Regions from separate parts of the Nocardia sp. NPDC049707 genome, predicted to be linked through region 1. Evidence: riboswitches for the same ligand, from Rfam matches in the RefSeq annotation. Region 1 holds a riboswitch; the other holds the start of a gene.
The links. A riboswitch is a leader RNA that binds a small molecule or an ion and turns the genes downstream of it on or off. The one in region 1 is predicted to bind thiamine pyrophosphate.

Region 1 (15,936 bases):
AACAGCATGGGATTACGACAGACCATCATCATCGGCGGCACCGCCGACGTCCATCGCAGCCTCGTCCGTGATACCGACACCCACACCACTGCCGAGGCGTTCGCCGCACTCGCCGACAATGACGAAGCCTGGTCGGTATCGGCATACGACCCCGCCTACACCAGCGCGACCACTCCGGAGGAGATGACCCGCTTCCTGCGTGCCCTCTGGGCGGGGACCGTATTGTCCGCGCAGCAAACCAATTTCGTCCGCACCGTCATGCGCAAACAGATCTGGTCGCACCGCATCGTATCCGCGTTCCCCCATCGCGGCGTATCGATAGCGAGCAAAACCGGCACCATCGGCGTGATCCGCAACGAGGTTGCGGTAGTGGAATTCCCGCAGGAGCACCCCGTCGCGGTGGCGATCTTCACCCGCGCGGCACGCGCGGACCCGCTGCTGCCCGTCGTCGACGCCGCCATCGCCGAAGCCGCCCGGATCGCGGTCACCGAACTGCGTAGACCGCTTCCCTAGCAAAGCATCGAATGTGAGGCCGAGAGCGGTTTGGTGGGTGATGGTTTCGGTGAGCGGCCGCTGAGGGCTCTGGCCGCTCAGGAGCGGGCGGAGGGGTTGCAGCTGACCGGTGAGAGCGGGCTGCTGACCAAGCTGGTGGTCGAGTCGGCTCCGGAAGGTGAGATGGATGACTATCTCGGTTACAGCAGGCACGACGCGGCCGGGGGTGACAATGAGGTCAGCAGCGGACCCGTCGACGTGGCCCGCACCGGCCGCACCATCCAACGAGCCGATCCGGGCTACTTCGAACTCGGCTCGCAGCTACGCGGCCGCGGCTCGGTGATCCAGAGCAGCCGCGACGCGCCGTTGCGGCCGGGCGATTTCGCCCGCTACGGCACCCATCGCCCGTACACTCTGCGTTCGACGCCGATTTCGGCCAGCCGCCGAGGCCCGACAAGTCAGACAATGACGCCGGAACTGCCTTCGGCCGCAGGTCTCAATCGAGTCCGAGTGCCGATCATGAAGCGGCGCACCGATGCCCCGCCTCCGACCGCCGGATCATTCGCCCGCAGCTTTGTGCTGGACATAGTCGAGGGCCTCGAACAGTAAGTCCAGCTCTGGTCGCGGATTCCCGTCCAAGGTGCAGAGAGTGACGACACTCGGGCTGAGGTCTGCGATGGGCACGAAGCTGACCCGAGGATGGCGGTAATACGAAGGCAGCGACTGCGGCGTGGTCGTCACGCCAGCACCACATGCCACCTCCTCCAGTAATTCCTCGACAGTCGAGACGACTATGCACGGTTCAACTCTCGTCCCGTCGGGGCGCGGATTGACCATCCAGAAGTCGGTCCACTCCATCGGCCCGCCACTGCTGCCGAGGAAAGGCTCCGACGCAATTTCCTCGAACCGGATCGATTCTCTGCCTGCCAGCGGGTGGTCGTGCGCAAGCACCGCGACACGCGGCTCGGAGAGAACGTGACGGCGCCGAACTCCGTCGGCGGGAAACGGCTCTCGCACGAAGACAGCGTCGACCTCCCCCGCCAGCAGCGGAGCCAGCTGTTCGCTCCATTCCAGGTGGCGCAGTCTGATATGCAGGCCAGGATGGGCACACCGGAGCCGGTCCAACACGTCCGATGTCAGTTGACCGGCCCCGGCGGCCATGAACCCGATATCGATTCCCCGCTGGCCGAGCCGAACCGTGTCACGCCACCGAAGGATGGTCTGACTCGCCGCTACAACGGCCCGCGCGTGCGGGATCAACTCGACTCCGGCCTCGGTGAGCTCGACGCGCCGAGAACTTCGTTCGAACAGCGCGAACCGGAGGTCCTTCTCCAATCGCGAAATCTGTTGGCTCAGTGCTGGTCCCGTCATGTGCAACACCGCCGCGGCGCGGCCGAAATGCAGTTCGTCGGCAACAGCCAGAAAGCACCGGAGGGTCTGCGGCGGGATATACACAGGTCACCTCAATACCAACAGAATCGAACGGTCGAGAACCGTCAGACTAGACGATCGCTCCCGACCGCCCGGCGCCGTGCATGTGCTGCGACGGGTCGGTGGCATAGTCGACCAGTTGCAGACTGCCCACGGCATCGTTATCGCGTGCCATGTAATAGTGCAGGCGCGCGTCCGCGACAACCGCGAGTTCGCCACTCGGGAGATACCCCGCAATAGGGCCGTCGATCATGGCGAACATGACACACCCGTTCGGTGAAATCGGCGTGTGTACGGCCCCGGCGACCTCGCAGGTGTACATGCCCGCGGTTCCGGGATCATCCTCGGTGTAGTGGAACCCGCCCTCGAGCAGGTACGCCTGGACGTTACCCATGTGCCAATGGGGTGTAGCGACGGTACCGGGGTCGACCTGCAGGATGAGCGTGAACGCGCCGGACACGAGATTGCAGTACAGCAGTTTGAAACGCGTTCCGGGCATCAGCCAGTCGGTCCAGGGGATGGTCTCAGGATCGACGAACTCCTTCCTGATCCCCTTGGGCGTGACGCCGGGGTCGGTCATCCAGAACTGGGGTCCGAAATTTTCCTTGGTTTCCATAATTCTTCCTTCTTTCGGTGAACGGTGTTTACGCGGTCAGGAAAGGTTCGTCATATCGACCAGGATCTTTATGGCCGTTTGGTTGCGCAGCGCTTCCATGCCGACGGTAACCACGTCCTCGAACGGCACCGTTTGGACCCAGCTGTCGTAGGGAAAAGCCCCGCGGGCCATCAAATCGATCACTTCGGGATAATCGTGGCAGTACGCGATCGAACCGACAATTTCACATTCACCGAACAATATTTCGGTGGGATTGAATTCGACCGGTCGCTGATGGACCGCGACAACGACGACGCGCCCGCGGGCGGCTGTCGAGCGAACCGCGTTGAGGAATGTGGCCGGGGCGCCCCCGGTATCGAATGATCGCGCGACGCCGGCTCCATCAGTGCGTTCCCGCAGTTCAGCGACGACGTCAGAAGCAGTCGGATCGATGATGTCGGTCGCACCCACCGCCTCGATGGCAGCGCGTCGTGCCGCGGATGGCTCGATCACCGTTATGTTGTCGACGCCGTAAGCCCGCAGAGTCAGGAAGACGCCGATTCCGATGGGGCCGGCCCCATGGACCGCGACGGCATGGTCGGCCTGCACCTCACCCCGCCGCACCGCGTGCAGGGCAACGGCGAGCGGTTCGATCAACGCACCTTCGCGGGTGCTCATCCCCGCGGGTAACTGGTAACAGTGATCGGCGTCGACGACCGCGTACTCACCGAGCCCGCCGCCGCCCGGCCAGCTATACCCCACCGCGGCGATTTCCCTGCACAGGTTGTAGGAGCCGGCAAGGCACGCGGCACAGCGGCGGCAATTAACGGTGGGTTCCACCGCCACCTTGTCGCCGACCGAAAGCCCCGCAACCGCTGGGCCGACCTCAACGACCTCGCCCGAAAACTCGTGGCCCAATACAACGGGGACGGTAACTCCCGTCAGTGGATGCGGCGTCATGGGCGACATCATCGGTGCATGGAAATATTCATGGAGATCGCTTCCGCAAATCCCGTTGAAATGCACTCGAATCTTCACCTGGCCGGACCCGGTCACCGGCTCCGAAATTTCCTCCAGTCGAATATCTCGAACCCCATGATAGCGGGCGGCTTTCATTTTCCAACTCCGATCTCACCCGAATGCACAAACATGTGATGCGCACAACAATCCACTGTGGTTATCGGGAAGTCCAGGTTGTTTTACTCGAGCATCGATAAGGTGCGCTTACTGATCCCCGATTTGGTCCGACGCCGGCTGTGTTCGCCACGCGTCGATCTCCTCGATCAATTCGGTGCCAAATCCATCAATATGCGCGCGAGCAGTCGTCCGGAAGCCGAAGCGGCGGGGAGCGGAGTTGGAGCGCTACTGCGTATGCCGACCGATGTGGCCGCGGTATTCCCGCGCAGCTTCGCCGCTCGTACGGGGACTTGCGATCAGCAGGCGGGCGATGTGGATGGTCGCCTCCGACCGGCGCTTGCGGAAAGTTGCCTCCCGGTGAGGTCCTTGCATCCGGGGCGTTCGCGCAGCGCGTGCCGCGTCGCGCTCTGTCGAAAATCCCTACGCACCACCCGAAGTCGCCCCCCGCACCGGCACGGTGAGCATTGCGACGATCATGTCGATGATCTCGGCGGTGTCGCTATCGGGGTCCGCGGTGCGCACCCCCGCTTCCAGCGCGCGTTCGTAGTCGGCGATCAGGGCGAACATGACTGTCGCCATGGTTTCCAGGCGCTGGCGGCGTCGGCGGGGTGGCAGTTGTGGCAGGGCCGCGTCCAGGCGGGTGGCGATGATGCGGACGGCGGCACGGTCGGCGCCCGCGAGGCGGCGGGCGTCGGCAATGACAGGGTGGGCGCGCACCACCTCGAGGAAGCGGCCGTAGTGGGTGACCTGTGCCGCGTAGCTGAGTTCGAGGATGGGAGCGGCGAGCATCGCCACCAGTGTGCGGATCTCGCGTGCGGTGCCCTCGGCCTCGTATCGAGCGAGCAGCCCCATTCGACGATCTTCGAGCCAGTTCATGCGGCGGTCGACGATGGCCTCGAGCAGACCGCCGCGGGAGTCGAAGTAGTAGTGCACCGCGGAGTTGTTGCGCTGGCCCGCGGCCGCGGCGATATCGCGCAGCGGCACGTCCACGCCGCGTTCGGCGATGAGTCGTTCGCCCGCGTCCAGCAGAGCGGCACGCGGATCCTCGGCGGCCATATCAGCACTGTACTAAACCCGAGCATTGACGATATTAAGCAGAAGTGCTTAATTGGGCCGTACGAAAACGAAGGCGTGGCCGTTGCCGCAGACTCGAGGTGATCCGATGGCCATCGCGCGGGGCCCGATCTTCCAGTGGGTGGTGCGCGATAAGGACGCGGCGCAGCGCGAGTTCACCGAGCGCTACGGCGTCGCGAAGTGGTTCCCCATCCAGGACGTGCACTTCGGGCCGCGGATGTGCCAACGCCGAAAGTATGGAAGGCGATCGAGATGCGATTCACCTATGCCGAAACGATGACGGACCCGAGCTTCTATGTGCCGCTGGCGCAGGCCGCGGAGGCGGCCGGATATACGTCGATGACGATCGCGGACAGTGTGGCCTATCCGAAGGAATCCGACGCCACCTATCCGTACACCCCGGACGGCGGTCGAGAGTTCCTGGAGGACAAGCCGTTCATCGAGGCCTTCGTGCTGTCGGCGGCCATCGCGGCGGCCACGACCACGCTCCGGCTCACGCCTTTCGTGGTGAAGCTGCCCATCCGCCCGCCGGTGTTGGTGGCCAAGCAGGCCGCCTCGATCGCGGCCTTGAGCGGAAACCGGTTCGGCTTCGGCGTTGGCATCAGTCCGTGGCCGGATGATTTCGACATCATGGACGTGCCATTCGAACGTCGCGGTGCCCGGATGGACGAGTGCATAGATATCGTGCGCGGACTCACCGCGGGCGGCTATTTCGAATTCCACGGGGAGTTCTACGATCTGCCGCCGATCAAGATCAGCCCGGTGCCGACCGAGCCGATTCCGATCCTCATCGGCGGACACAGCGGCCCGGCATTGCGGCGCGCGGCCCAGCGCGGCGACGGCTGGATGCACGCCGGCGGCGATCCAGCCGAATTGGACCGGCTGCTCGCGAAACTCGATGTGCTGCGCGCCGAATACGGCACCCGCAAGGATTTCGAGATCCACGTCATCTCGCTGGACGGGTTCACCGTCGACGGTGTGAAGCGGTTGGAGGACAAGGGCGTCACCGATGTGATCGTCGGCTTCCGCTACCCGTACACCACCGAGCCCGATACCGAATCGCTGGACACCAAGATCGCGCACCTGTCCAGGTTCGCGGAGAAGGTCATCGCGAAGACGAGCTGAGCCGCTGCCACCCACGGACCCGGCCCGGGGGTGTCGGGCCGGGGGTCAGCCGGTGCGGGACGCGGGTCAGAACCGGCCGGAGGCCACGAAGGCGGCCACGGCGAGGTAGATCAGGTTCAGCGCCATGACCTTCGCTTCGCCATTGCGGAAATGGGTGATCATCGCACCGACCATCAGCAAGATCCAGCAGGCCGCGGTCACCGGCACCATAACCGGTGCGATATCGAGCGCGGCAGGCAGGATCAGCCCGGCCGCGGCCAGGAGTTCGAGGATCCCCAGGGTCTTGATGAAGCCTGCGCTGTAGTGTTCGGTCCATCCGGCGTAAGGGATCTCGGCCAGCTTCTCCTTGGGCACGAAACGTCTTGCTGATGCCGCCGGCCAGAGCGACCACGGCCAGCAATCCGGCGGCGATCCACAGAGCGAGGTTCATGATATTTCTCCTTGCAGTCGGCGACTTCGGACTCGAAACCCTGGGTCGCTATGGGGCGTGCACCAGACGACGACGCTCCGATACCTGTGACGGCTCGGCCGGGTGATGCCCGTCACAAGCACCTGGTGTCACAGAATGCGGTGGTCCGGCGTCTGGTGCGCGACGCAGTCGATATCGAAGAGACAGGAGCCACCCGTGGCCACACACTTCCGGATGCCGGGAGCGCAGTCGTGAGTGCGGACCCCGCCACCGAGGTCTTCGTCACCCACCGCAACCTGCTCTTCACCGTTGCCTACGAGATGCTGGGCTCGGCCGCCGACGCCGAAGACGTCCTGCAGGAGACCTGGCTACGGTGGGCGGGCGTCGACCTCGACACCGTCCGAGACCAGCGGGCCTACCTCGTCCGAATCACCACCCGCCAGTCCCTCGACCGACTGCGCACCCTCGGGCGCCGCAAAGAGTCCTACATCGGTCCCTGGCTCCCCGAACCGCTGCTGACCACGCCCGACATCGCCGACGATGTCGAACTCGCCGAGAACGTCTCGATGGCCATGCTGCTGGTATTGGAGACACTTGCGCCGACCGAGCGCGCGGTGTTCGTACTACGCGAGGTATTCGACCTGCCCTACGACGAAATCGCCGATGCCGTCGACAAAACCCCCGCCGCGGTCCGCCAGATCGCCCATCGGGCCCGAGCACATGTGGCCGCACGCCGACCGCGCGGGACGGTTTCGGCGGCCGAAACCCGAGATGTGCTCGCGGCCTTCCAGCGGGCGGTCGAAACCGGCGATATGCAGGGGCTGCTCGATATGCTCGCACCGGATGTCGTGTTGCTGGGTGACGGCGGCGGAATCAAACAAGCGCTCCCGCGACCTGTCACGGGAGCCGATAAGGTTGGCCGCCTGCTCGGCGCCTTGTGGGGCAGAACCACTGCCTTGTCGCTACAAGCAGCCCAGGTCAATGGCTACCCGGCGCTGGTTATCCGGCTCGACGGCGAGCTGGACACGGTCATGGCGGTGCGCACCGACGACGGGCTCATCACCGGCCTGTACGCCGTCCGCAATCCCGAGAAGCTGTCACGTATGCAGGCTGAAACCGCCCTGCGCCGCTGAGTTCATGGCCCTCGGATCAGCGCGCTCAATCGGCCTGCCGCTGCGGAGCACAGGCGGTGTCCGGCGGGTCCGGGTGGGCGACGAGCTGTTGCTGCCATGACACCCCGCTACAGATCGTCGCCCAGTGTGCGCTGCGGCGCGGCAATCCATTGTCGAAGGCGCGCTGTCCTGGTGATGGCGGCCGCCGACGGTCCACACCGCGCTACCGACATCCGAAGTCGCCGCGCCGGACATCACGACGCGGCGTTGAGGCGCTTCTTCGTCTCAGCATCGGCCGGGAAGAACGATTCGATGGCGAGTTCGGCGACGGTCACGTTCATCGGTGTGCCGAAAACGGTGGTGACGCTGATGAACGACAGTTCGTGGTCTTCGTGGCGCAGGCGCAGTGGGACGACGGCCTGGTCCGGTTCGGGGAGGGTGAGATCGACTGTGCCGCCGGGATATTCGCGCAGTTCGTCGCGGAGCTCGAGCAATTCGGGCGAACCGGTGACTTCGATCTGGCGCGACAGGCGCTCGAAGATATGGCCACGCCATTCGGCCAGATTCACGATGCGGCTCGCCATACCGTCGGGGTGCAGGCTCAGTCGCAGGGCGTTCACCGGTGCGGTGAGCAGTTTCGGATCGATGCCCGTCAACAGCAGTGCCACACCGGAATTGGCGTCGATCATATTCCAGCTCTGGTCGATCGCCAGCGCCGGATAGGGGTCGTGACCCGCGAGGATCTGGCGTATCGCACCGCGCACCGCGTCCATCGCGGGTGTATCGAGCGACGGTTCGGCGTAGGCGGGTGCGAATCCGGCGGCGAGCAGTAGTCGATTGCGTTCCCGCAACGGAATCTCCAACTGCTCGGACAGGTGCACCAGCATGGTGCGGCTCGGATTCGCGCGCCCCGTCTCGATGAAACTCAGATGCCGCGCGGAAGTTTCGGCGCGCCCGGCCAATTCCAGCTGGCTGAGCCTGCGCTCGAGCCGCCAGTGGCGCAGCAGGTCACCGGCTGTTTGCGTACTCACCCTGCCGATCCTACGAAGCCGGCGACCCCGACACGATTACCTGACAGGTAATCGCCGTCAGAACCGCCCGCGCCGCCCGGTTGCGCACAGTTGCGGTTTGCGCGGTCAGGCGATGAACGTGCCACGGCGGCGGGCCAGCGAAGAGGCCCTGTATCGGCGGTGAGCACCTCCACCTGTCAGGGCCAGCCACCGTCGGCCCAGCGCCGGGCCATATCGGCGACGGCGGCGGGATCGTCGATCCTGGCCACGGCGACCAGATCGAATTCACGGGTGGCCACGCTCATCGCCGCACCGCGGATCCGAGCCGGGTCGCGGCCCTTGCTGCCGCGGGTGCGGTCGTGAACCAGAAGCGCCGTCTCCCCCAGATCGCGGACGGCGATGACGTCCTGCCGTCCGAATTGATCATGGTCAGCCAGCAGGTGTACCGGCCGAGGCCACCCGGGAGCTTGTTCGATGCCCGCGTCGGGTCGTTCGCGAATGCTGTCCCAGTCGATCGGCGGCAACTCGTAACGGTCGGCGAGATGATTGTGTCCATATCGGTAGGACGATCGGATCTCGGGAGAACTCACCGGTGTCAGAGGATTTCATCGCCCACGAAGGCCTGGGCCGACTGGGCCGCGGTGAGCTCGGCGCCGATCGCGTCGGTGAATTCGGCGAGGTCCCCGGGACTGCGGGAGGTGATCAACGGCCAGCCGTTCTCATCGGAACGCACCACCGCACGATCGATCCAGCGTCCCTTGGCATTGACTACATCGGTGCGCAGCGAGTAGTAGGACGTCAAGGTCTTGCCCGCGACGACGTCGGCCTCCACGAGCAGCCACGGGCCGTGGCAGATCGCCGCGACGGGCTTGCCCGCACGCACGAATTGTTGGGCGACTTCCACGGCGCGATCGTTGACGCGCAGTTTGTCCGCGTTCACCGTTCCGCCTGGCACGACGAGCAGATCGAAATCGTCGACCTCGAGATCGTTGAGCGCCGCATCCGGCTGCACGACCTCGTCCTTGTCGACATCGTGTCGAAAAGTCTGGACCTCGGCGCGTTCGGGGGTCGCGTGCACGGCGACGGCACCGTGTTCGCGCAACCAGTCCAGCGGCACCGTGAGCTCGTCATGTTCGACGCCGGTATTCGCGGTCATGACCAATGCGCGCACACCGCGCAATTCCTCGGACATGCCGGACCCCTTTCTCACCGATCCTTTACTATCGTCGGCCTACCCCGGCGCGGGGCGCTCAAACGATTCCGGCACCCGTCCGGATCGGCGATAAGCGCAGTAAAATCCAGTAATGGCCGCGGCCCCGCCCACTGTCGGCGTGGAAGAAGAGTTCCTCCTGGCGGATCCGATCACGGGTGCGCCGAGTCCACGGAATGTCGAGGTCGCGGCAGCAGCCGCCGATGTCGGCATCGATCTGCAACTGGAGTTGACGCGCTGTCAGGTCGAGATCAATACCGACGTGCACACCCGGACCCCCGAATTACTCGACGACCTGCGTCGACTGCGCCGCACTGTGGCCAATTGCGCCGAGAAGCACGGCGCACGATTGCTCGCGGTTGCGGTTCCACCCGCGGTACCGGAGACGTTTCCGGTTACCGACACCCCGCGCTATCAACGAATCGCGGACAATTTCGGGATGCTCGCCCATGAGCAGGGTTTGTGTGGCTGCCACGTCCATGTCGGGGTGCCGACACGGGAAATCGCGGTGCTGGTCGGGAATTATTTGCGGCCCTGGCTACCGGTGTTGTTGTCGTTGACGGCCAATTCCCCGGTCTACCGCGCCACCGATACCGGATACGCCAGCTGGCGCAGCATTCAGTGGCAGCGGTGGCCGAGTTCCGGTCCACCGCCCTTCTTCGATTCCGCCGCGGATTTCGACGATATGGTGCGGATGATGCTCGCCAGCGGCAGCATTCTCGATACGGCGATGGTGTATTGGGATGTGCGGCCCTCGGCCTCGTACCCGACCGTCGAGGTGCGCGTGAGTGATGTACCGGCGACCGTCGAGGAAACGGCGTTGTTGGCGACGCTGATTCGCGCCGCGGTCGCCATGGCGCAGGCGGCGATACACGATGGGCTGCCACCGCCCCCGGTGCCCGCGGAGGTGCTGCGGGCCGCGTATTGGAAGGCCGCCAGATCCGGGCTGGACGGATACGGGCTCGACACCATCAGCGGCAACGCCTTTCCGGCCCGTACCCTGCTCACCGGGCTGGTCGACCACCTCGCCCCCACGCTCGAACAGTCGGGTGACCAGCAGTTCGTCATCGATACCGTCGATGCGGTGCTGGCGCGCGGCAACGGCGCCCGGCGCCAACGCACCGCTTTGTACGCACACAATGATGTCACCGATGTCATCGACGTGGTCGCCGCCGCGACCCTCGAGGGGTGCTATTGACCGGACGAGCCGAATACCGAGCGCAGACCAGCATCACGGACGATCTGTACGGCGACGATCGCCAGCAGCGTCGCACCGGTCATCATGTGCTCGATCGCGTCCGAGGTATGGCTCGGGAAGTTGAAGATCAGCACGCGGTGTGAGAACAACGCCCCTACCCCGACCTGAAGACGGCCCATTGCGGAAACTCCACTGGCCCATCCGATTCGCCGCTCGACCATCGATTAGTGGCTCATAGCACCCTCCCCGACTGATCTACTACACAGCGCAGTGGAGATAGCGGTGACGGGAAAGTGCTTCGATTGTGGTATGCCCCTGCTCGTCGGCACGTCGGGTTGGCAGTACCGGGACTGGCGCGACGTGCTGTATCCGAGAAACGTTCCGCAGCGCGCGTGGCTCGAAACCTATGCCGCGGGCTTCGCGACGGTCGAGAGCAACAATGCCTTCTATCGACTGCCCAGCGGCGAGACCTTCGCGGCATGGCGGGATCGCACACCGCCGGACTTCTGTTTCGCGGTCAAGGCCAGCCGTTTCCTCACCCACATCAAGCGGCTGCGTGACCCCGAGGAGCCGGTCGGGCGCTTGCTCGAGCATGCAGGTGTGCTGGGGTACAAGCTGGGGCCGGTGCTCCTGCAACTTCCGCCGACGCTGCGGGTCGATCCGGCACTGCTCGACGCCTGCCTGCGCTGTTTTCCGCCCGAGATCCGGATCGCAGTCGAACCCCGGCACGATTCCTGGTGGATTCCCGAAGTTCGTGCCGTGCTGACGGAATGCGGTGCGGCACTGTGCTGGGCCGATGTCCGGTCCCGCCCGGTCGCCCCGCTGTGGCGCACGGCGGACTGGGGTTATCTGCGACTGCATTCCGGACGTGCGAAACCCGCACCACGCTACGGACGCACGGCACTCACCAGTTGGGCGCGACGGCTGGCCGACACCTGGTCGGATCGCACAGAGGTGTTCGTCTACTTCAACAATGATCCGGGTGGTGCGGCGGTCCGCGACGCGATCATCTTCGCGCGTACCGCCGCCGCGGCCGGAGCCACCGTGAGTCGAACACCCACAACGGTTTTCAGCCGACGATAGCGTTCATAATGGTGCCCGCGCTGGTCGTGATGAGACCACCGACCATCGCGCCAGCGAGCATCTTCGGCGAGTCCAGGGTGCCGCCGCTCCACTTCTCCCAGGCGAAGCGGCCGCCCGCGTAGGTGATGCCGCAGACACCGGACAGCAGGACAAACCAAGTCAGGTAGCGGACCATCTGCAGGATCTTCTCCGAGTTCGGCGGCGCCTCGGGCGTCGGATCCCCGAATTGAGCAAGAACGGTCTCGTGCAAGGTAATCAGCATCATGGGCGCGTACTCATTCCAGGTTGAGGCGGTCAATGAGTGGCAGATAACCGAGCAAAAACCAAATCGCTACCGGGACAGTATGGTCGATGACCACGACTTTCGGGTGGTCTCGGCGGAACCTGTCCGGAATGTCCGAAGGCGCGCGGCGCGCCGGTGCCCGGGTGTAGCATTTCGCCCGAAAACCCCCAACGCGGGAGCTCGGGCACGGCCGGGCTGAGAGGGCGGACCCCACGTTTCGCCGACCGCATGAACCTGTCCGGGTAATGCCGGCGTAGGGAGAGCGGTACCAAGATGTCTACACCTACCCTCGAGCTGTCCGAGCGGCGCGAAGCACCGCTGACCCTGGACCAGCCCGCGCCGAAGGTCCTGTCGTTCTGGGACCAGAGCGCATTCTGGGCGAATCTCGGAGTCAGCCTGTTCGCCTTCTCCGGCGCGTACACGGTACTGGCACCGAACACCGATGGCGCCGCGCAGATCTCCATCGCCGCAGGCATTCTCGCGATGGTCATCGGAACGGTGGTCGGCGGACTCATGCTCGGCCTGGCGGCGGTGCCGGGAGCCCAGACCGGTAAGCCCGCGATGATGCTGCTGCGCGGACTGTTCGGCGCGAAGCTCAGCTACCTGCCGACGGTGCTCAATATCGCGCAACTGATCGGTTGGGGCACTTTCGAACTGATTGTCATCGGCGATGCGGCCGAGGAGTTGTTCGACGGTGGGCCGCACTGGGTCTATGTGGTCGCCGCGGGTGTGCTGACGACGGTATTGACGATCTGGCCGCTCGGTTCGGTACGGATGCTGCGGCGGTTCGTAACCGTCGGCGTGGTGATCGCGTTGATCTGGTTCTACCTCCAGTTCGTCCGCGCGGGTCTGCCGGATCTCACCACCAACCCCGGCCCCGCGGGCGGCGGGCCGTTCGGCGTGGATTGGAATCTCTTCTGGATCGCTAGCGATGCGGCGCTTGCGGTTTCGATCTCGTGGGTGCCGGTGGCGGCCGACTACACTCGGCACTCCCGCAGCACCGGCGCGGCATTCGGCGCGGCCAGTGGGGCGTATGCGTTCACCCAGATCATCGCGTATGTGCTCGGACTGTTCGCATTGGCGCTCGCGTCCGGCGCTGGCGGGGTGTACTCGCCATTCCTGAAGGTCACGCTCGGCGCGGTCTTCTTCTTCGTCTTCGTCTTTCGCGAAGCCGACCAGTCGTTCGCGAATGTGTACTCGACGGCCCTGTCAATCCAGAATCTCGCGCCTCGGGTCGACCGCCGGGTGCTCTCGATCGGTCTCGGCGCGCTCATCACCCTGCTCGCGCTGCGGCTGAATATGGCGAACTACTTCGGCTTCCTCGGCCTGATCGGTTCGGTCTTCGTGCCGCTGCTCGGCGTGCTCGTCGCGGACTTCTTCCTGCGGGCACGGGACCAGTGGGACACCTCGGCGACCGCGCCATCGCGGTGGGGCATGGTTTTCGCCTGGCTGGTAGGACTTTCGGTCTACCAACTGATCAACCCCGGCGACGCCGGAGTGTGGACCGACTTTTGGGTAGACGTGCAGGAAAAGCTGCACTTCACCAAGCAGGCCTGGATGAGCGCGTCCCTCCTGTCGTTCCTGGCCGCGCTCGTCATCGCATGGGGCGTAGGGCGCCTCTCAATGCTGCGCAAGTCCGCGTAGGCCCCGAACCAACGCGCGACTTGGGGCCGACCTGCACGGAGTACACGGCTGAACGAGATTCGCGGCAACTATCGTCAACGCCATGGCTCACGACGTACCCCTGCAGGTGGCGGTGTGTGGACCGCGTGATTGCACAAATACCGAGGCCGAATGGGCCGCGGAGGTGGGGCGACTGCTGGCGGGCGCCGGGGCCACGGTTCTGTGTGGCGGTGGCACCGGCGTCATGGCCGCGGTCGCCGAGGGGGCTTCCGGCGCGGGTGGCTCGTCATCGGGGTCCGACCTGATACCGACCGGTCCGCTGCCTGTCGCGGGCTGTCCGCTGTCCTGTACACCGATATGGGCGAAGGCCGAAACGCGATCCTCATCCACTCCGCCGATGCCGTCATCGTGATCGGCGGCTCCTGGGGCACCCTCTCCGAACTCGCCTTCGCCCGCCACCGCGGCACCATCCCCGTCATCTCGCTCGGCGGCTGGCAACTCCACGACGCCACCGGAAACCCCATCCCCGCAGCCCAACTCGCCGCCGACCCCGCCGACGCCGTCCACCGCGCCCTCACCTGAGCGCCGAACTCTATTCGGCGCCCACGCAGCACTCAGCAGCCGCTGAGTATCGGCCACCCGGGAACCGTTCGCATTCCCGCGCCCGAATCCCCGGATTCCGCAGGATCAGGACAGAAATGGGTGCTGAGTCGGTATGCCCGACCTAGCGGGCGCTCGCGCGCGACAGGTTCCAGCCCTGCCACGTGTCTTCATCGAGATCGAGGCGGATCGCGGACAGCACTTTGCTGCGCTGCGGTTCGGGAAGCCGACCGATGGCAGGGACGATATCGGGAGAAAGACCGCTGAGGTAGCGCGTGTCGAGCTTCCCGCCGTGCTCCCAGCGATCGATATTCCGTTCCGCGACAAGGCCTTCTGGGTTGAGCACTGCCAGCGCGACCAGTGTCGACATCGCCGTGCCGATGGCGGCGCGCGGCAACCAGGTGCCGTCCAGGCGGAGCACCGCCGCGATCATCAGCAGGTACACCAGCCCCAGCCAAAGTTCGCATACCTCGACCAGCACACGCATGACGGTGAAGCCATAAGCCTGCTGGTAGGTCCACATGCGACCGAGGGCGGAGGCGACAATGATCAGCGTCAGCACGCCGATCACGCACAGCAGGATGCGCAACCAGGCCCGGTCGGCGGCGGAATCCTGTGCGGCCCAACGCAGTACGACGGCGATTACGGCAAGGGTGAGGATGGTGACGATCGAAAGCTGCCAGAAGCCGCTGCGCGCGTATTCGGCGTAGGTCAGATTCGCGGTGCGCTGGACGTAGTCGTCACCGCCGAACAGCGCGACGAACTGGGCGGCGACGAAGACCGCGAACAGGATGGTCAGCGCGCCCACCGGCAGTGCCCACTCCAACCGTCGCAAGCATCGGCCGGACGGCGCGCCGGTCGCCGTCGCCCGCGGCCCCGCGAGCAGATACATGGCCCCGACGCTGCCGAGTCCGAGGAGCACGAACAGCACGATCCACCGCACCATCGATCCCGTGTCGAGCTCCGGCGTCACGGCGGCGAGTAGTTTCGCGAATGTCGCGTCGGCGCCACCCAGCAACGGCACGAAAACCGTCAATAATCCGAGCGTCACCGCAACGGATATCCCGGCCCGCCACGACCGCCGTGCCGTACCGTCACCGATCCGACCGAACGCCGAATACACCCACGGAATGCCCGCAAGCGACTCGAACGGCACCGCGATCACGTCGTACCACGCGCCATGCACCGACCGCCGCCCGACGACAGCCAACGACCCAGCCATCCCGGCGCCCACTACACACAGCGCGAACAGCCACCCCGCAGCCCGCACCGCCCCAACCGCCAGCAGCGTGAGCGCCAGGGTCGTCCACCACACTCGACCCCAATTCGCCGCGCGGACAACGAATCTCGATCCAGCGGGATCAGCCTCCGCACCGCCATCTGCCAGTCTCGTCCGGCCGCTGGTCACCAAATGCCCGGGATCATGCTTCGTCGCCCTCGATGCGGGCGATTCCAACGAATCCGGTGTCGACGACGCAACCTCGCCCGTGCTGGTCGAATCAGCCCGATCCGCCCCCACGTTCTTGAGCAACATCCGACCACCGGCAGCCACGG
Region 2 (15,936 bases), on a different contig from region 1:
CGTCGAGTAAGACCGGCCTCGTTCAGAAGCTTGTCGAATGTCGACTCGATGAGCTGGTCGAGTCGCTTCAACTGATACCCGATCAATCTGCCATTGGGCGGATCAGTGGCCACTGTCGAGGCCGGCACGTCCTGCCCCTCACTGGAGCACGCCACCATCGGCAGCGTCGTGGCCGCCAAGACACCGAGCAACAGAGACCGAATTCGCATTTGACATCCTACATGTAGATAGATAATTACCATTACTTGTACTAGTACATGTACATCGAACGATAACATGCCGATATGGATGATGTCGATCGTGTAGAGCAGGCAATGATCGCGATTCGCCGCCGTCAGTCGAGGCGCACCCTGGCGGGCGGGAAGGAAGCCGCTGGGCAGGCATTCGACGTCCTGGATGTCATCGAGTCCTCCCATCAGCCCACGGTGTCCACGGTGGCGGCGGCCCTAGCGGTAGACCAGTCGCGGGCGAGCAAGCTGATAGCGACGGCAGTCGGCACCAATTTGGTGCGGCGGACCGCCGATCAGGCCGACGGTCGACGTTCGGTATTGATGCTGACCAGCCGTGGACAGGCCGTTGTCGCCGCAGCGCACCAGCGACGGCGTGAGACGTTCGATCGCGCCATGTCCGGGTGGACCGAATCCGAGCGTGCCGAGTTCGCGCGACTACTCACGCGCTTCATCGAAGCGATGCCTTAACACGACAGGTGTATTTCGTTGTCATGTAATCGTTTTCGCTGATCATGCGTCAACGTAGGAATTCGATCTACAGGCCCGGTACCAGGGCGAACCCGGTCACACCTGACAAATGTTCAGCGCTTCACCCCATCGCTAGGCGAAATGCCGCAGAAGTCCGCAGTGGACCGACAAAATGTCCATCCTACCAACGCGTGCGGCACTAGGATGGATAGCAAATCCAGCGGTCCAGCCGGAGGTACGGTCATGGCGTTCTATCGGCAGGTGGGTGCGGTGCCGCCGAAGCGGCACACCCAGCATCGAGACGACCGGGGACGGCTCTATTACGAAGAGCTGATGGGCGAGGAGGGCTTCTCCGGCGATTCCTCGCTGCTGTATCACCGCGGCCTGCCACCCGCCATTGTCGATTCGACGGTATGGGAGCTGCCGGACCAGACACTCACCCCGAATCATCCACTGCGCCATCGACATCTGCGCCTGCACGAACTCTTTCCCGGCGACACCCCGGCGGGCGCCGATCCGGTCACCGGCCGTCGGCTGCTGCTCGGCAATGCGGATGTGCGGATCTCATATGTGGTGGCCAAGGGCGCGTCACCGCTGTACCGCAATGCGATCGGCGATGAGCTGGTGTACGTGGAATCCGGTGCGGCCGTTGCCGAAACGGTCTTCGGCACCATCCCCGCCCGGCAGGGCGACCAGGTGCTGATCCCGCGCGCGACCACGCACCGTTGGCTACCGAGCGGCCCGGAACCGCTGCGCGCCTATGTGATCGAAGCCTCGAGCCACCTCACCCTGCCGAAGCGCTATCTCTCGAAATTCGGTCAGCTGCTGGAACATTCGCCGTACTGCGAGCGGGATCTGCACGGGCCAGCAGAACCGTTGATCGCCACCGGAACCGATATCGAGGTGCTGGTGAAGCACCGTCCAGGCGGTCAGGTGGTCGGCACGCGGATGATCTACGCGACGCATCCATTCGATGTGGTCGGCTGGGACGGCTGCCTGTATCCGCTCACCTTCAATATCGCCGATTTCGAACCGCTCACCGGCCGGGTGCATCAGCCGCCGCCCGCCCATCAAGCATTCGAGGGGATCAATTTCGTGGTGTGCAATTTCGTTCCGCGCAAGGTCGACTACCACCCGCTGTCGATTCCGGTGCCGTACTACCACTCCAATGTCGACAGCGACGAGATCATGTTCTACTGCGGTGGAAATTACGAGGCGCGTAGGGGTTCCGGTATCGGGCCGGGTTCGGTATCGGTACATCCCGGCGGTTATGCGCACGGTCCGCAGCCGGGCGCATATGAGCGCAGTATCGGCATCGATTTCTTCGACGAACTCGCGGTCATGGTCGATACCTTCCGCCCCCTCGAACTCGGCGAAGGCGCATTGGCCTGCGAGGATCCCGGATACGCGTGGACCTGGTCCGGGCGCGGACCGCAATCCGACGCGCATCGGCAACCGAATCAACGCCCGCACGCGAACCAGCGCCGTGGGCCCGCATGAAGAGTTCCGGACAGCACCCTCCTCGGTCCGGACAATCTCCCCTATGGCGTCTTCGCACCGGAAGGCCAGGACTTCCGGGTCGGCACGCGAATCGGCGAGCAGGTCATCGATCTCGCTGCGGCACTGGAGGATCCGTATTCGCCGCGCCGAGTCTCAATCCGTTCATGGCGGCGGGGCCACGTCGGTGGCATGCAGTGCGCAATCGGCCCCGGGTTCGCATGCGCCGCGCATCGGCCTCGGCGAGGTCCGCGGACATATCTGGCATGCGCGTGATCGAGAGATGCGCTCAACGTACGGTTGACCGCGCAAACCGCTCGGCAGCAATTTTCCCGAATCCACTCCTGAGCGGCGGATTGTTCGTGTAGCTTGCTGAGAGAAGCCCCGGACCTCACTTGGTCCGGGGCTATCGCCATTCAGTGGCCGCCGGGGCCTACCTACGACACCACCGGCAGATATACCTGTGCGCCATGGTCGGCGAATTCCGCGGACTTCTCCGCCATCCCGGCTTCGATCGCCTCGATCTCCGAAAGCCCCTGGCGCGCGGCGTATTCCCGCACGTCGGCGGAGATGCGCATCGAGCAGAACTTCGGACCGCACATGGAGCAGAAGTGGGCGGTCTTGGCGGGTTCGGCGGGGAGGGTTTCGTCGTGGTATTCGCGGGCGGTGTCCGGATCGAGGGCGAGGGCGAACTGGTCGCGCCAGCGGAATTCGAACCGCGCCTTGGACAATTCGTTATCGCGGTCCTGAGCGTGCGGATGGCCCTTGGCCAGGTCGGCGGCGTGCGCAGCGATCTTGTAGGTGATCACGCCGACCTTGACATCGTCACGATTGGGCAGACCCAGGTGCTCCTTGGGGGTGACGTAGCACAGCATCGCGGTGCCCGCCTGCGCGATGATTGCCGCGCCGATGGCCGAGGTGATGTGGTCGTAGGCGGGTGCGATATCGGTGGCGAGCGGGCCGAGGGTGTAGAACGGCGCCTCCTCGCACAGTTCCTCCTCCAGCCGCACGTTCTCCACGATCTTGTGCATCGGCACGTGCCCCGGACCCTCGATCATGACCTGCACGCCATGTGATTTCGCGATCTTGGTCAGTTCGCCGAGGGTGCGCAGCTCGGCGAACTGGGCCTCGTCATTGGCATCGGCGATGGAGCCGGGACGCAGTCCGTCACCGAGGGAGAACGTTACGTCGTATTTCGCCAGGATCTCGCAGAGTTCGGCGAAGTTGGTGTACAGGAACGACTCCTGATGATGCGCCAGACACCATGCCGCCATGATGGATCCGCCGCGCGAGACGATGCCGGTGACCCGCTTGGCTGTCAGCGGGACGTAGCGCAGCAGCACACCGGCGTGCACGGTCATATAGTCGACGCCCTGCTCGCACTGCTCGATGACGGTGTCGCGGTAGATCTCCCAGGTGAGCGCGGTGGGATCGCCGTTCACCCGCTCCAGCGCCTGATAGATCGGCACGGTGCCGACCGGGACCGGCGAATTGCGCAGGATCCATTCGCGTGTCTCGTGAATGTTCTTGCCGGTGGACAGATCCATGATGGTGTCGGCGCCCCAGCGGGTGGCCCACACCATCTTCTCCACCTCCTCCGCGATCGAGGAGGACACGGCCGAATTGCCGATATTGGCATTGATCTTCACCAGGAACTTCTTGCCGATAATGGTCGGCTCCAGCTCTGGATGCTTGTGGTTGGCCGGGATGACCGCGCGACCCGCGGCGACCTCGTCGCGGACCAGCTCCGGCGTAACGCCCTCGCGCGCGGCGATGAAGCGCATCTCGGGGGTGATGATGCCCTGCCGGGCCCAGGCCAGCTGGGTCGGCGGACCGTCGACCTCGGGCTTGGCCCAGCCGTCGCGCAACTTCGGCAGACCGGCCTCCAGATCGATGGACGCCGTATCGTCGGTGTACGGGCCCGAGGTGTCGTAGACGTCGAAGTGCTCGCCATTGGTCAGATTGATCCGACGCACCGGAATACGCAGGTCATCGACCTCTTGATAGTGCTTGACGCTGCCCTCGATCGGACCGGTGGTCACGGAGTCGACAGGTGTGCTCATGAATATCCTCCCTACGCCGGCATTACCCGGTCAGGTTCATACGGTCGACGGCCCTGAACGCCCGAATTGGGCTAGCCGTCCTCTCAGCCCGCTGGTGCGAGCCCCCGTTGGTGTGTGAAATTTTCCCGCTCGACCATACCTTTCCATGTCCGTGCCCCGCCGGGCGATCGGAGGAAAATCCAGCGAAGCGCCCGAGGCCCGACCGGGCGCCGGTAGATTCCGCAGATCAGCTGATCTTGCCCGCGTAGGCGTCTCGCATGCCCTGCAGGTCGATCTTCTGCATCCCGAGCATCGCCTGCATGGCGCGGTTCGCGGCCGCGCGATCGGCACTGGCCAGCAGGGTGTCGGCTTCGACGGGCCAGATCTGCCAGGGCACACCGTATTTGTCGTTGAGCCAACCGCATTCGATCGGCTGACCGCCGTCGGCGAGCAACGCCGTCCAGAGTCGGTCGACCTCGTCCTGGCTGTCGCAATTGACCAGCAGTGACATGGCATGGGTGTAGTGGTAGTCGCCGCCGCCGTTGATGGCGGAGAACTTCTGGCCGTTGAGTTCGAAATCGACGAGCATGGTGAGCCCGGCTTCCCGCGGACCCGCCTCGGAGTAGGGCACGACATTGGTGATCTTCGAATCGTCGAACAGCGAACAGTAGAACTCGGCGGCCTCCTCGGCCTGAGTGTCGTACCAGAGGTTCGTGACGATTTTCTGCATGGTGGTCCTCCCGATCGGTGTGCTTGTATCAGTGCCGACGGCGCGAGCGGGCGGAATTCATCGCCCGGTCAGTAGGACTGGAGTTCGATCAGGGTGCCCGCCGGGTCGCGCAGGTGCGCTGTGCGCAGATTCGGGCCCCAGTGCGGACGATCGGCCGCGGCGGCGGCCAGGGTCGCGCCATGACGCAGGCACAAGTCGAGGCCCGCGTCGACGTCGGGTACTCGGCAGACGAACATCACGGCATCCTGCGCGGGTGCGGCGGTGACGGGCAGGTCGGTGCTGCCGACGACCTCGGACATCGCGTTGCGGTCGAAGAGCGCCAGCACCGCTTGGTCGTCGACATCCCAGTTCGCATAGGGACCCGCGGCGGTGCCTTTGATCAGCTTCGCGCCGATGAGCTCCGGTAGGACGGCGGCATAGAAGTCGAAGCATGCGGCGAAGTCGGTGACTAGCAGTCTCGTGTGCAGGGCGTCCATGGCGCGTCTCCTTATTAGTAGGTGTGAACCTATCGTAGGCTCAGCCCTATAATTTGTCGCATGGATTCCGCGCGTACCCTGCCGCCGAGCCTGCTCGGGCTCGAGACCTACCTGTTGTCACGGGTGGGCAAGACCGCGCGCGGCCGGTTCGCCGATCGCCTTGCGGCGCATGGACTTCGGCTGTGGCACATGGCCATACTCACCGCGCTCGCCGATTTCGGACCGCACGCGCAGCGCGATCTGGGCATTCGGCTCGATATCCATCCGAGCGATGTGGCGAAGATCGTCGACGAATTGGCCGACGCCGGTCAGGTCGAACGCACTCGCGATCCCGCCGATCGTCGTCGCATGTCGGTGCGGATCACCAGGACCGGCCGGACCGCACTGCGCGCCCTCGACAAGGAGGCACGGCAGGTACGCGACGAGATTCTGGCCCCCCTCAGCCAGCAAGAACGAATTGCCCTATCGAACATGATGCTTCGCCTCTTCCAACACACCCACCCCGGCACCGTGCCGGAGTGATTGGCGCTCGCCCCATTTCAGCTCCACATGGCCATTGGGCGTGGATCAAGATCAGGTGGCAATGCGGGCAGTCGTTTCTCGGGCGATGCCGCGATAGGTTCCACCTGATCTTGATCGCGGTCCGGCCGAGCGGCCCTGCGATTCATCGCCGTCGCCGCACTCTGCGCCACCATCGCCCTCGCTGAGGCACCACATCCGACACCGTGTCGGCTTAGGCAGCCGACACAGAGTCTTTCGTATCTAACGGATGATCTGATCGATCAACCGGCGCGCGGCCCGATCGGTGCGCTCCACATCGCCGGTGATCAACCGATCCTGAATGATGCCGCGCAATCCCGAAACCAATAGCGTGGCAACAGCTTCCGGGTCATCGATGGATTCGATTCGACGCAGCGCATCGGTGAGCGTCCCGATGAAGGTCGTGATCGCGGCATTCGCGTATTCGCCATAGGGACTGCCCGGCGCACACGCCGCCCCCAGCACCTGCAGCAGCACCCGCACACTCGTCGTGGCCTCCCCCGCGATATTCACCGCACAGAATTCGCCGAGCCGCGCGCGCAGCGAAGCCGCGTCGGAGACCCCCGCGAAGACCGCGGGGATATCCGGACGCTGCGTAGTAAGCGCCTGGACCAGCAGTTCTTCCTTGGTGTTGAAGTAGTGGATCAGCATGCGCGAACTGGTGCCGAGTTCGGCGGCGAGCGGGCGTAGCGACAGGTCGCCGAGACCGTGGGCGGCAATGTATTCGACGACACCGGCCAGCAGGTCGGCGCGTTTCGCATGGTCGATGGGGCGGGCCATGAGTTGACTGTAGCGATTGATACAGGTATTCATGACACCGTGACTGTAACAATCGCTTCAGAAACTCGCCCGGCCGTCGTGGTCACCGCGGTCGCCGCGACCACAGCGCTCGCCGATGACATTGATGCGACCTGGTCCGGACTGCTCGCCGGGCGCAGCGGCATCGGCATGCTCGACGACGATTTCGTGGCCGAATACGAACTGCCGGTCCGCATCGGCGGCAAGTTGAAGACACGGCCGGGTGATCAGCTCACCCGCATCGAACAGCGCCGTCACTCCTATGTCGAGCAGCTGGCCCTGGTGCTGGGCCGCCAGGTCTGGCGCAATGCGGGCGCACCCGAGGTCGAGGGTGAGCGGCTCGCGGTCGTCATCGGCACCGGACTCGGCGGCGGCGATGCGCTGATCAATGCGGTCGATTCGATGCGCGACGGTGGCTACCGGAAGGTGTCGCCGATGTCGGTGCCGATGGTCATGCCGAACGGTCCGGCCGCGACGGTCGGACTCGAAATCGGCGCCAAGGCAGGGGTTTTCGCGCCGGTCTCGGCCTGCTCCTCCGGTTCGGAGGCGATCGCGCACGCCTGGCGGCTGATCACCACCGGCGAGGCGGATGTGGTGGTGGCCGGTGGCGTCGAGGGGCATATCGATGCGGTGCCGATCGCGAGTTTCGCCATGATGCGGGCGATGAGCACCCGCAATGACGAACCGGAGCGGGCATCGCGACCTTTCGACCGGGACCGCGACGGATTCGTCTTCGGCGAGGCGGGCGCACTCCTGGTGTTGGAATCCGAGCGGCACGCGCGGGCGCGCGGCGCGCAGATGCACGGACGCGTACTCGGCGCGGGGATCACCTCCGACGCCTATCACATCGTCGCATCGGAACCGGAGGGCATCGGCGCCGCGCGCGCCATGCGCAAAGCGATATGCACTGCCGGATTACAGGTTTCGGATATTCAGCACGTCAATGCGCACGCCACGTCCACCTCGATCGGCGACGCGTCGGAAGCCAATGCCATTACCGCGGTCACGCCGGAGGCATCGGTGTACGCGCCCAAATCCGCTCTGGGCCATTCGATCGGCGCGGTCGGTGCGCTCGAATCCATCCTCACCATACTGACACTGCGCGACCAAATCGTCCCGCCCACCTTGAATCTCGACAATCAGGACCTGGAGATCGACCTCGATATCGTGGCGGGCGCACCCCGTGAGCAGCGCATTGATTTCGCGCTCAATAACTCCTTCGGTTTCGGCGGCCACAATGTCGCCCTGGCGTTCGGGCGGGCGTAGCGCTGGCGGCCTATCGCCGCGGAGTAGCGTCATAGCAGAATCGTTAACCGTACGAACAATCCAGCGGAACGGGACAACGACGTGGCGGAAGCCTTCTACACCCCAGATCCGGCGAACCCGAATCGGTTCGTCTCGACCGAACTGACCCGCGGTCCGTGGTCACCGGACGCCCAGCACGCCGGACCGCCCTCCGCGCTGCTCGGGTACGCGATCGAGCGTTGTGAGCCGCGGGCCGGATTCCAGGTCGGGCGGGTCGCGGTGGAGATTCTCGGCCCGGTTCCGCTGGAGCCGCTGACGGTGGCGACGCGGGTGGCCCGCCCCGGCCGCAGTGTGGAGCTGATCGAGGCGACCCTGTCCACCGATCGCGGACCGGTGCTGCGGGCGAATGCCTGGCGCTTCAAACTCGCTGAGCCGGAACTCGAACTGCCCGAGCAGTTCCTGCCGTCCGGCGCCCGGCCCGGTCCGGACCAGGGGGTGTCGTCGCCGTTCCCGTCGGACCAGTCGATCGGTTTTCACACCGGCATCGACTACCGCTTCGTCACCGGATCCTTCGGCGAACCCGGCCCGGCGATCTGCTGGATCCGGCTGAAGTATCCGATCGTCGCGGGTACCACCCCGAGCCCACTGGAACGCACACTCGCGGCGGCGGATTCAGGCAATGGCGTCAGCTCGGTACTGGATTGGTCCCGCTACCTGTTCATCAATACCGATCTCACGGTCACCCTGCACCGACAGCCGGCCGGCGAATGGGTCTGCCTGGATGCCGCGACCTACCCGCAACCGTACGGCGTCGGCCTGGCGGAGTCGGCGCTCTTCGACGAAAAGGGCCCGCTCGGCCGCAGCACTCAAACGTTGTTCCTGGGACCGCGCTAGCTCGGGTGCATCCTGCGCGGTCGAAGAGTGCGGCCCCGCGCGGACACTTGGTGTGCGCCGTCGGATCGGGTTGACCGGCCGACCGGATCAAAGCGGTGAGCGATCCGGACTTCGCAGGTTGGGACCGCCGGTCGGCCGGTTGCTGAGCAATCGCCGCATGTGAAACCATAAATGTGATTCGGTCGACCCGAGAACTCTGATGACTGGATACCCGGCAGCAAACCGCGCATCGCGGACACCGGGCCCGGCGACCGATACCACTCGCGCAATGGTTTCCGGTCCGGGTCTTGCTGGATTATGTGCCCTGCTCGGGCTGCTTCCGGTCGCGCCACTGCTGGCCGACGCGGGAAGGAGTCGACGATGTCGAATCCGATTCGCTTCCGGCTGACCCCGGACCAACTCGCCGCGGCCTTGGCCATCGCCGGGCTGGCGCCGGGGCCGCGGTCCGCGCTGCCGCCGCGGACCCCGCCGCACGACCCGGCGGCGGCGCTGCGAGACACCGGACTGCTCGAAGCTGACGACCGACTCTCCAGACCGGCGACGAACGCACTACGGATCGCCGCCGATCCCGCCCACACCACCGCGATCACCGCCAACCGCGCGGGGCAGGACACCTGGATGGCGGCGCTGCTACTGCGCGGGGACGAAGACGACACCTATGTCATGCAGGCCGGAACCGGCGACAACGGCTTCGACTTCGCCGTCGTGCCCACACTCGGCGAGGCCACCGTGCTCGTGGACGAACTGCTCGATCTCACCTCCTGCGGCCCCGGATCCGCGTCACCACCGATCGACCTCGATCTCATCGCGTTCGCCGCGCTGCTCGCCGCCGCCGACACGGCACAAGAGGCCCGTCTGGCCGCGGTCCTACGTCGAAACGTCGCGCCCGAACCGCTCGAACTGCGGGCGCTCGAGCTGGAGGAGCAACTCGCCAAGGGGCTGGCCAGCGGCGACACCCGTTGGGCCCTATCCGCCGCCAAGGGCGCCGTACCGGTATCGCTCGCCGCGGCGGCCGGTCGGATGACGGAGGGACTGGCCCGGCTGGCGTTGCTGGACCTGGTCCGACTGGAGGCGCTCGGTAGCTACCGATTCACCGATGCCGGGACCGCGGTGGCGCGGTCGTTCAGTCAGCTGGTGACGACCGGGAGCATTGCCGTATTGACCAGTGCGGCAACGAAACAGGACGCACTCGCCCATTTCACGGTATTCCGTTCGACGTTCACGACCCGGTTCGCATTCTGGCGCGAGCTGGCGGCACGCAACCCGCGTGCGGAATTGTTCGAGACCACAGCGCAAGTCGCGCTCCGTCTGGTGCGTGATGTGCTGGACCCTGTCGTGGTCAAGCCGTTCGCCGACACCATACCGGCATTCGACGCGTCTGCCGTACCCACGGAGGTCGTGCCGGAGCTGGTCGAGCGCGGCAGCGCACCGGCATGGCATCCGACCCACCAGGTGCCCGGCAACGGCATGCTCGCTTGGGCCACTCCCGACCCGACCCGGCCGCCCATCGCCCGCATCGACCCGCGCGTCGAACTCCAGATCCTCGAGTGGTCCGGGGACTGGGCGCATATCGCCTGCAACAACGGCTGGACCGCATGGATCGATGGGCGCGCCATCGAACCCCTCGCTGGCGCGTGGTACCCGACCCACCTGGTCCCCGAGGGCGGACTGGACGCATGGGCCGCGCCCGATCCGAGCCTCGACCCGATCACCAGCATCGCTGCCGGCGTCGAACTCCAGATCCTCGGCCGCGCCGGCGATTGGGCGCATATCGCCTGCGACAACGGCTGGACCGCATGGGTGGACGGCCGTGCGATCCAACCACTCACACTGCCCGACGCACCCTGAACATCCACCGACAACGGCCGCATCTGACGTCCCGATCACGAGCCGGTTCGCCGAAGTGATCGCCGACGCGGAGGGGTGTGCTGTCTCGTGCGGCACCAAGCTCGTCGGTGCGCGGACGAGTGCAGTTTCAGTCAGGTATCGCTTTTGGTGGCCGCACCCATGATCAGCGGTCGAACAATCGGGGGCATTCTCCGCCACGACGTTTCCTGTACGTCGTCGAGTTCCAGCCCACACGCCCGGATCAGCTCGAGGGTGGCACGGTTGCAGTGGCAGCCCTCCGCGAACCGGCGCCACGGCTCGGCGAGGCGGTCTTGCCATAAGGCAAGTCGCGGCGACTGGGAACGTACGTGCTCGATAAACAGCAACTGGCCGCGGGGACGCAACACGCGCTCGATCTCCCGCAACACCGGATCAGGGTCGTCGACGGTGCACAACACGAGCGTTGAGACGACCGTATCCACGGTTTCATCCGTGAACGGCAGTCGTTCCGCTGATGCGTCGAGCACACGCGCCCGGTGTCGACCGCGACGCAGCCTTCGCGTCAACCGCGTACGCATCGCGGCCTCCGGTTCGGTCAAGATCAGCTCGTCGAGGCCGTGCGGGTAGTACCCGAGGTTAAGACCGGTGCCGCTGCCGAGCTCGACAGTCCGTCCCCTTGCACGGCCGAGCAAATCACGCCGACGAGCGCCCATTCCCGCCCGCTCGCCCACCCACAGCAGCGGGTCATAGAGCGCCGCAAACGTGCGGGCCCACAGGTCCGAGCCCGCCACCGCTGCGGTCGGCACGGCGCCACTGCTCATGAACTCGACCTTACTCCGGGCAGGCGTCATTATGTCCGCACGGACACCGGCAGCGCCGTCCCCGCCAGACTGTGCACCGGACCTGAGCAACTCGCCCTTCGACCTCGCGACCGCGGTACCAACGTCCTGAGACACCACACCTAGGGCGCGGAGAAATTTGTTGGACGGCCCAGCAATTCCGCGCGCTGCGCCGAACTCATTGTCGCTGGTTACGCGGTTGCCAGCGCCACGCGAATTCGCCCACTTCCGGTGGTGGACCGGGCAATTCACCTTCACCAGAGAGCCCCGCGATCAGGATGGCCAGCACGCGCTGGCGCAGTTCGGCGGTTCGCGCCTGGTCTGGCATGGCGATGGCCGCGCATGATTCCAGGACGAGACCGAGGTCGTTGGCATTGACATCCGCACGTAGCCGACCGGAAGCGTGCGCCCGCCGCACCAGTTCCTCGGTGACCGCACCCGAATGCGTGATATCCGGGAGTATCGACTCATCCGGGGTGAAGGTGCCCGCCAGATGTACGGACAGCGAATGCACATCGGCGTCGACCACCCGTTCCAGGAATCCCACCAGACCGCGCCAGCCATCCGAATCCGCCAGCGCGGCATCGGCTTCGGCGTTATAGCGGCGTAGGCCCTCGTAACAGAGGGTGCGCAACAGCACCTCCTTGCTCGGATAGCGGCGGTAGAGGGCACTGATCCCCACTCCGGCCCGTTCGGCGACGGCGGCGATCGGCGCGTTGGCATCGGCCAGGAAGACCGCGCGGGCAGCTTCGAGGATGAGCCCGTCATTGCGTGCGGCCTGGGCCTTGCGACCGGGCAACCCCTTCTCAACTGGGGCGTTGGATGTCTTCGGCATGGATTCAGATTAGCACTTGAAACGGAATGATCCGTTCTGATACGGTTCAAACAGAACGAAGCATTCCGTTTCAAAAGGAGTAGAGATGACCGCCATCACCCCCTTCCGCATCGACATCCCGCAGGCTCAGCTCGACGATCTGGCCGACCGGCTGTCCCGGGCCATCTACCCGAATGAGTTGCCCGGCGTCGGCGACGGCTACGGGGTGCCGAACCAGCGGGTGCGGGGTCTGGCCACGTACTGGCTGGAACGCTTCGACTGGCGCGCGCTGGAGGCGAAGCTGAACTCCTACCCGCAGTTCACCACCGAGATCGACGGCGAGAATATTCATTTCCTGCACATCAGGTCCGCTCGGCCGGATGCGCTGCCGGTGGTCCTCACCCACGGCTGGCCGGGTTCGGTGCTCGAATACCTCGATGTCATCGCGCCGCTGACCGAGCCGGAATCGGCCGATGAGCCCGCCTTCCATCTGGTCATCCCGTCGCTGCCGGGATTCGGGTTCTCCGGGCCGACCCACAGCACCGGATGGGGCACCGTCCGCACCGCCGCGGCCTGGGCGGAGCTGATGAGCCGACTCGGCTACGAGCGCTATGGCGCCATCGGCAACGACGGTGGCTCGATGGTCTCACCGGAGATCGGGCGGCTGGATTCCGATCACGTCGTCGGAGTGCATGTGACGCAGCTGTTTTCGTTCCCATCCGGTGATCCATCGGAGTTCGAGGGGCTGTCCGAGGACGATATGGCGGCGCTGCGGCATCTGCAGTGGTTCCACGAGAACAAGATGGCCTTCAACACCTTGGCTAGCCAGCAGCCGCAGACGCTGGCGTTCGCGCTGGCCGATTCGCCGATCGGATTGCTCGGCTGGAATGCGCAGTTGTTCGGCGAGAGCCTCGACGAGGAGTTCGTGATCGGCAATGTGGCCATCTACTGGCTGACCGGTACTGCCGGGTCGTCGCTGCGGTTCTACTACGAGAATGCGCACACCGCGCAGCAGCCGAGCGGACCGACCACGGTGCCGACCGGATTGGCGATGTTCAAGGGTGATTTCCAGTCGATCCGCCGGTTCGCCGAGCGCGATCACAGCAATATCGTCAGCTGGAATTCCTACGACGCCGGCTCCGCAGAAGGCGGCCCGAACGATGCGGCCGGACACTACGCCGCACATGAGGCACCGCAGCTGATCGTCGCCGATATCCGGCAGTTCTTCGCCAAGCTCGGCTGAGTTGCACGCTGCGCAAGGGCTCGCATCCTTTCTCCGGACGCGGGCCCTTGCGCTTTCCGGCGTAGACCCCCTCGTATGGTTTCGAGACGCATGGCCATGGTTCGTCTCGTTCTCTGTTGATGTACTGGATTCACCAACAGCTCAACAGCTTTCAACACCCCGCGGTGCGAGCGTCAGGCCCGGAGACGGCAGCCTGCGTAACCACGTAGGGCTCGGGAGCACCGCACATTCAACACAAGGAGAACATCATGCGCATCGCAGTCTTCGGAGCCACCAGCACCGTCGGTCGGCTGGTCGTCGAGCAGGCACTCGAGCAGGGGCACGAGGTCACCGCCTTCACGCGCAATGCGGCGAGTGTGCAGCAGCGACACGAGCGGCTGCACGTCGTCGAGGGCAATGTGCTCGATACGCATTCGGTGGAGCGGGCCGTGGCCGGGCAGGACGCGGTGCTGATCTCGCTGGGTGCGGGCCGCAAGGGCGTCGTCCGGGCCGAAGGCACCCGCGCGGTGCTCGAGGCGATGGACCGGACCGGCGTCAAGCGCCTGATCTGCCAGACCACTCTCGGCGTCGGCGACAGCCGCGGCAATCTGAACTTCCTGTGGAAGTACGTCATGTTCGAAATGCTGCTGCGCGAGGCCTACGCCGACCACGAAAAGCAGGAAGAATACGTACGCGGCAGCAACCTCGACTGGACCATCGTCCGCCCGAGCGCCTTCACCGACGGCCCACGCACCGACGCCTACCGCCACGGCTTTCGGGCCGACACCAAGGGCCTATCCCTCAAAATCGCGCGCGCCGATATCGCCGCCTTCATGCTCACGCAACTCACCGACCCCACCTACACCCACCTGGCCCCCGGCATCTCCAACTAGTGATCGAGCATGTATTGGCGGCGGGTCCTCGCGGCGATTGGCCCGCATGGTTTCAGTTCAGTGCTGATGGAGAGCGCCCCAGGTGGGGAATGGGTCCGGATAGGTGGCCCAGGCGCTGCGGCCCGCGTTGAATTCGTCCTCGGTGAGCAGGGCGGCGTCGAGGAGTGCGCGGATGTGGGCGGTATCGAGTTCGATGCCGATGAAGACGATTTCTTGGCCCGCGGGAACTTCCAGGGCGGCCCACCAGGCGGCGGGTTCGAAGGTGAGGTTCGGACCGGCTTGCGACCAGATTGCGGCGAGGTCGGGGCGGGTGGCGAGCCAGCAGAAGCCTTTGCTGCGCAACATGCCTCGAAGTTGGGCCAGGGCTTCGGCGAGGCGTTCGGGATGGAAGGGACGATCGGCGGTGTAGGTGAGGCTGCGGATGCCGTATTCCTCGGTTTCCGGAGTGTGGCCGCCCGCGAGTTCCTCGTCCCAGCCCTCGGATTCGGCGGCGACGACGGGGTTGTAACGACCGGTCGCGAGGACTTCCGCGAGATCTACCGCTCCTTTCTCGGTGCGCAACACATGGGCGCGTGGATTGAGCCGTCGCACAGTGGCTTCCACGGTTCCGACGGCATTGGCGCTGACCAAGTCGGTCTTGTTTATCAGCACGACATCGGCGAATTCGACCTGATCGACAAGCAAGTCGGCGATGGTACGCGTATCACCTTCGCCCGCCTCGAGATTCCGCTCGGCGAGCGCTTGCCCGCGAGCGATCTCGGCGAGGAAGGTGGAGGCGTCCACCACGGTGACCATGGTGTCCAGGCGAGCGATATCGCCGAGTTTGAAGCCGTCGTCGAATTCCCAGTCGAAGGTCGCGGCGACCGGCATCGGTTCGGAGATTCCGGTGGATTCGATGACCAACTGATCGAAGCGGCCCGCCCGCGCGAGTTTGCCGACCGCCTCGATCAAATCCTCGCGCAGCGTGCAGCAGATGCAGCCATTGGTCAGTTCGACCAGCTTCTCCTCGGTGCGGTCGAGGTGCCCCTGCCCGGCGACGAGCGCGGCATCGATATTGACCTCGCTCATGTCATTGACGATCACCGCGACGCGGCGACCGTCCCGATTGGCCAGGATGTGGTTGAGCAGGGTCGTCTTGCCCGCGCCGAGGAAGCCGGAGAGCACGGTGACGGGCAGCAGGTCAGAGGTCGATGAAGTGGTCACGCTTTAATGATAATGGTTTTCATTTAGAACTAAGCAATCGGGCAGATCGGAATCCGGCCCTCTTCGGTCGGGTCCATGCTGGGTAGGGTCTGTTTTGTGAAATTCCTGCCGCTTGTGCCCGATGGGCAGACCCCGGTTCGCGTCCTCACTATCGCCGGGACCGACTCCGGCGGCGGCGCGGGCATTCAGGCCGATTCGCGGACCATGGCGCTGTGCGG

Region 2: another riboswitch for thiamine pyrophosphate. It lies ahead of thiC (phosphomethylpyrimidine synthase ThiC); the one in region 1 lies ahead of AB0J29_RS04880 (cytosine permease).

What each region holds. Positions count from the first base shown of each region.
Region 1 covers NZ_JBFANN010000003.1:113,169-129,104, forward strand. Annotated here, with positions in the region: gene AB0J29_RS04795 (serine hydrolase) at 1-513, shown strand, start outside; gene AB0J29_RS04800 (hypothetical protein) at 547-1,101, shown strand; gene AB0J29_RS04805 (LysR substrate-binding domain-containing protein) at 1,051-1,947, opposite strand; gene AB0J29_RS04810 (2,4'-dihydroxyacetophenone dioxygenase family protein) at 1,994-2,539, opposite strand; gene AB0J29_RS04815 (2,3-butanediol dehydrogenase) at 2,576-3,634, opposite strand; gene AB0J29_RS04820 (TetR family transcriptional regulator) at 4,076-4,711, opposite strand; gene AB0J29_RS04825 (hypothetical protein) at 4,818-5,009, shown strand; gene AB0J29_RS04830 (TIGR03619 family F420-dependent LLM class oxidoreductase) at 4,982-5,854, shown strand; gene AB0J29_RS04835 (DoxX family protein) at 5,921-6,208, opposite strand; gene AB0J29_RS04840 (RNA polymerase sigma-70 factor) at 6,515-7,396, shown strand; gene AB0J29_RS04845 (helix-turn-helix transcriptional regulator) at 7,630-8,406, opposite strand; gene AB0J29_RS04850 (hypothetical protein) at 8,583-8,975, opposite strand; gene AB0J29_RS04855 (type 1 glutamine amidotransferase domain-containing protein) at 8,981-9,577, opposite strand; gene AB0J29_RS04860 (glutamate--cysteine ligase) at 9,690-10,793, shown strand; gene AB0J29_RS04865 (hypothetical protein) at 10,787-10,972, opposite strand; gene AB0J29_RS04870 (DUF72 domain-containing protein) at 11,103-11,876, shown strand; gene AB0J29_RS04875 (hypothetical protein) at 11,863-12,141, opposite strand; TPP riboswitch at 12,322-12,436, shown strand; gene AB0J29_RS04880 (cytosine permease) at 12,433-13,803, shown strand; partial or broken gene AB0J29_RS04885 (dethiobiotin synthetase) at 13,886-14,364, shown strand; gene AB0J29_RS04890 (DUF4173 domain-containing protein) at 14,507-15,697, opposite strand.
Region 2 covers NZ_JBFANN010000034.1:17,049-32,984, reverse strand. Annotated here, with positions in the region: gene AB0J29_RS26210 (winged helix DNA-binding protein) at 1-209, opposite strand, end outside; gene AB0J29_RS26205 (MarR family transcriptional regulator) at 285-698, shown strand; gene AB0J29_RS26200 (homogentisate 1,2-dioxygenase domain-containing protein) at 942-2,198, shown strand; partial or broken gene AB0J29_RS26195 (hypothetical protein) at 2,277-2,471, shown strand; gene thiC (phosphomethylpyrimidine synthase ThiC) at 2,633-4,258, opposite strand; TPP riboswitch at 4,250-4,376, opposite strand; gene AB0J29_RS26185 (VOC family protein) at 4,485-4,967, opposite strand; gene AB0J29_RS26180 (VOC family protein) at 5,036-5,443, opposite strand; gene AB0J29_RS26175 (MarR family winged helix-turn-helix transcriptional regulator) at 5,504-5,965, shown strand; gene AB0J29_RS26170 (TetR/AcrR family transcriptional regulator) at 6,206-6,763, opposite strand; gene AB0J29_RS26165 (KasA/KasB family beta-ketoacyl-ACP synthase) at 6,803-8,047, shown strand; gene AB0J29_RS26160 (thioesterase family protein) at 8,129-8,920, shown strand; gene AB0J29_RS26155 (SH3 domain-containing protein) at 9,281-10,768, shown strand; gene AB0J29_RS26150 (class I SAM-dependent methyltransferase) at 10,900-11,568, opposite strand; gene AB0J29_RS26145 (TetR/AcrR family transcriptional regulator) at 11,765-12,421, opposite strand; gene AB0J29_RS26140 (epoxide hydrolase family protein) at 12,507-13,643, shown strand; gene AB0J29_RS26135 (SDR family oxidoreductase) at 13,892-14,515, shown strand; gene AB0J29_RS26130 (GTP-binding protein) at 14,573-15,718, opposite strand; gene thiD (bifunctional hydroxymethylpyrimidine kinase/phosphomethylpyrimidine kinase) at 15,815-15,936, shown strand, end outside.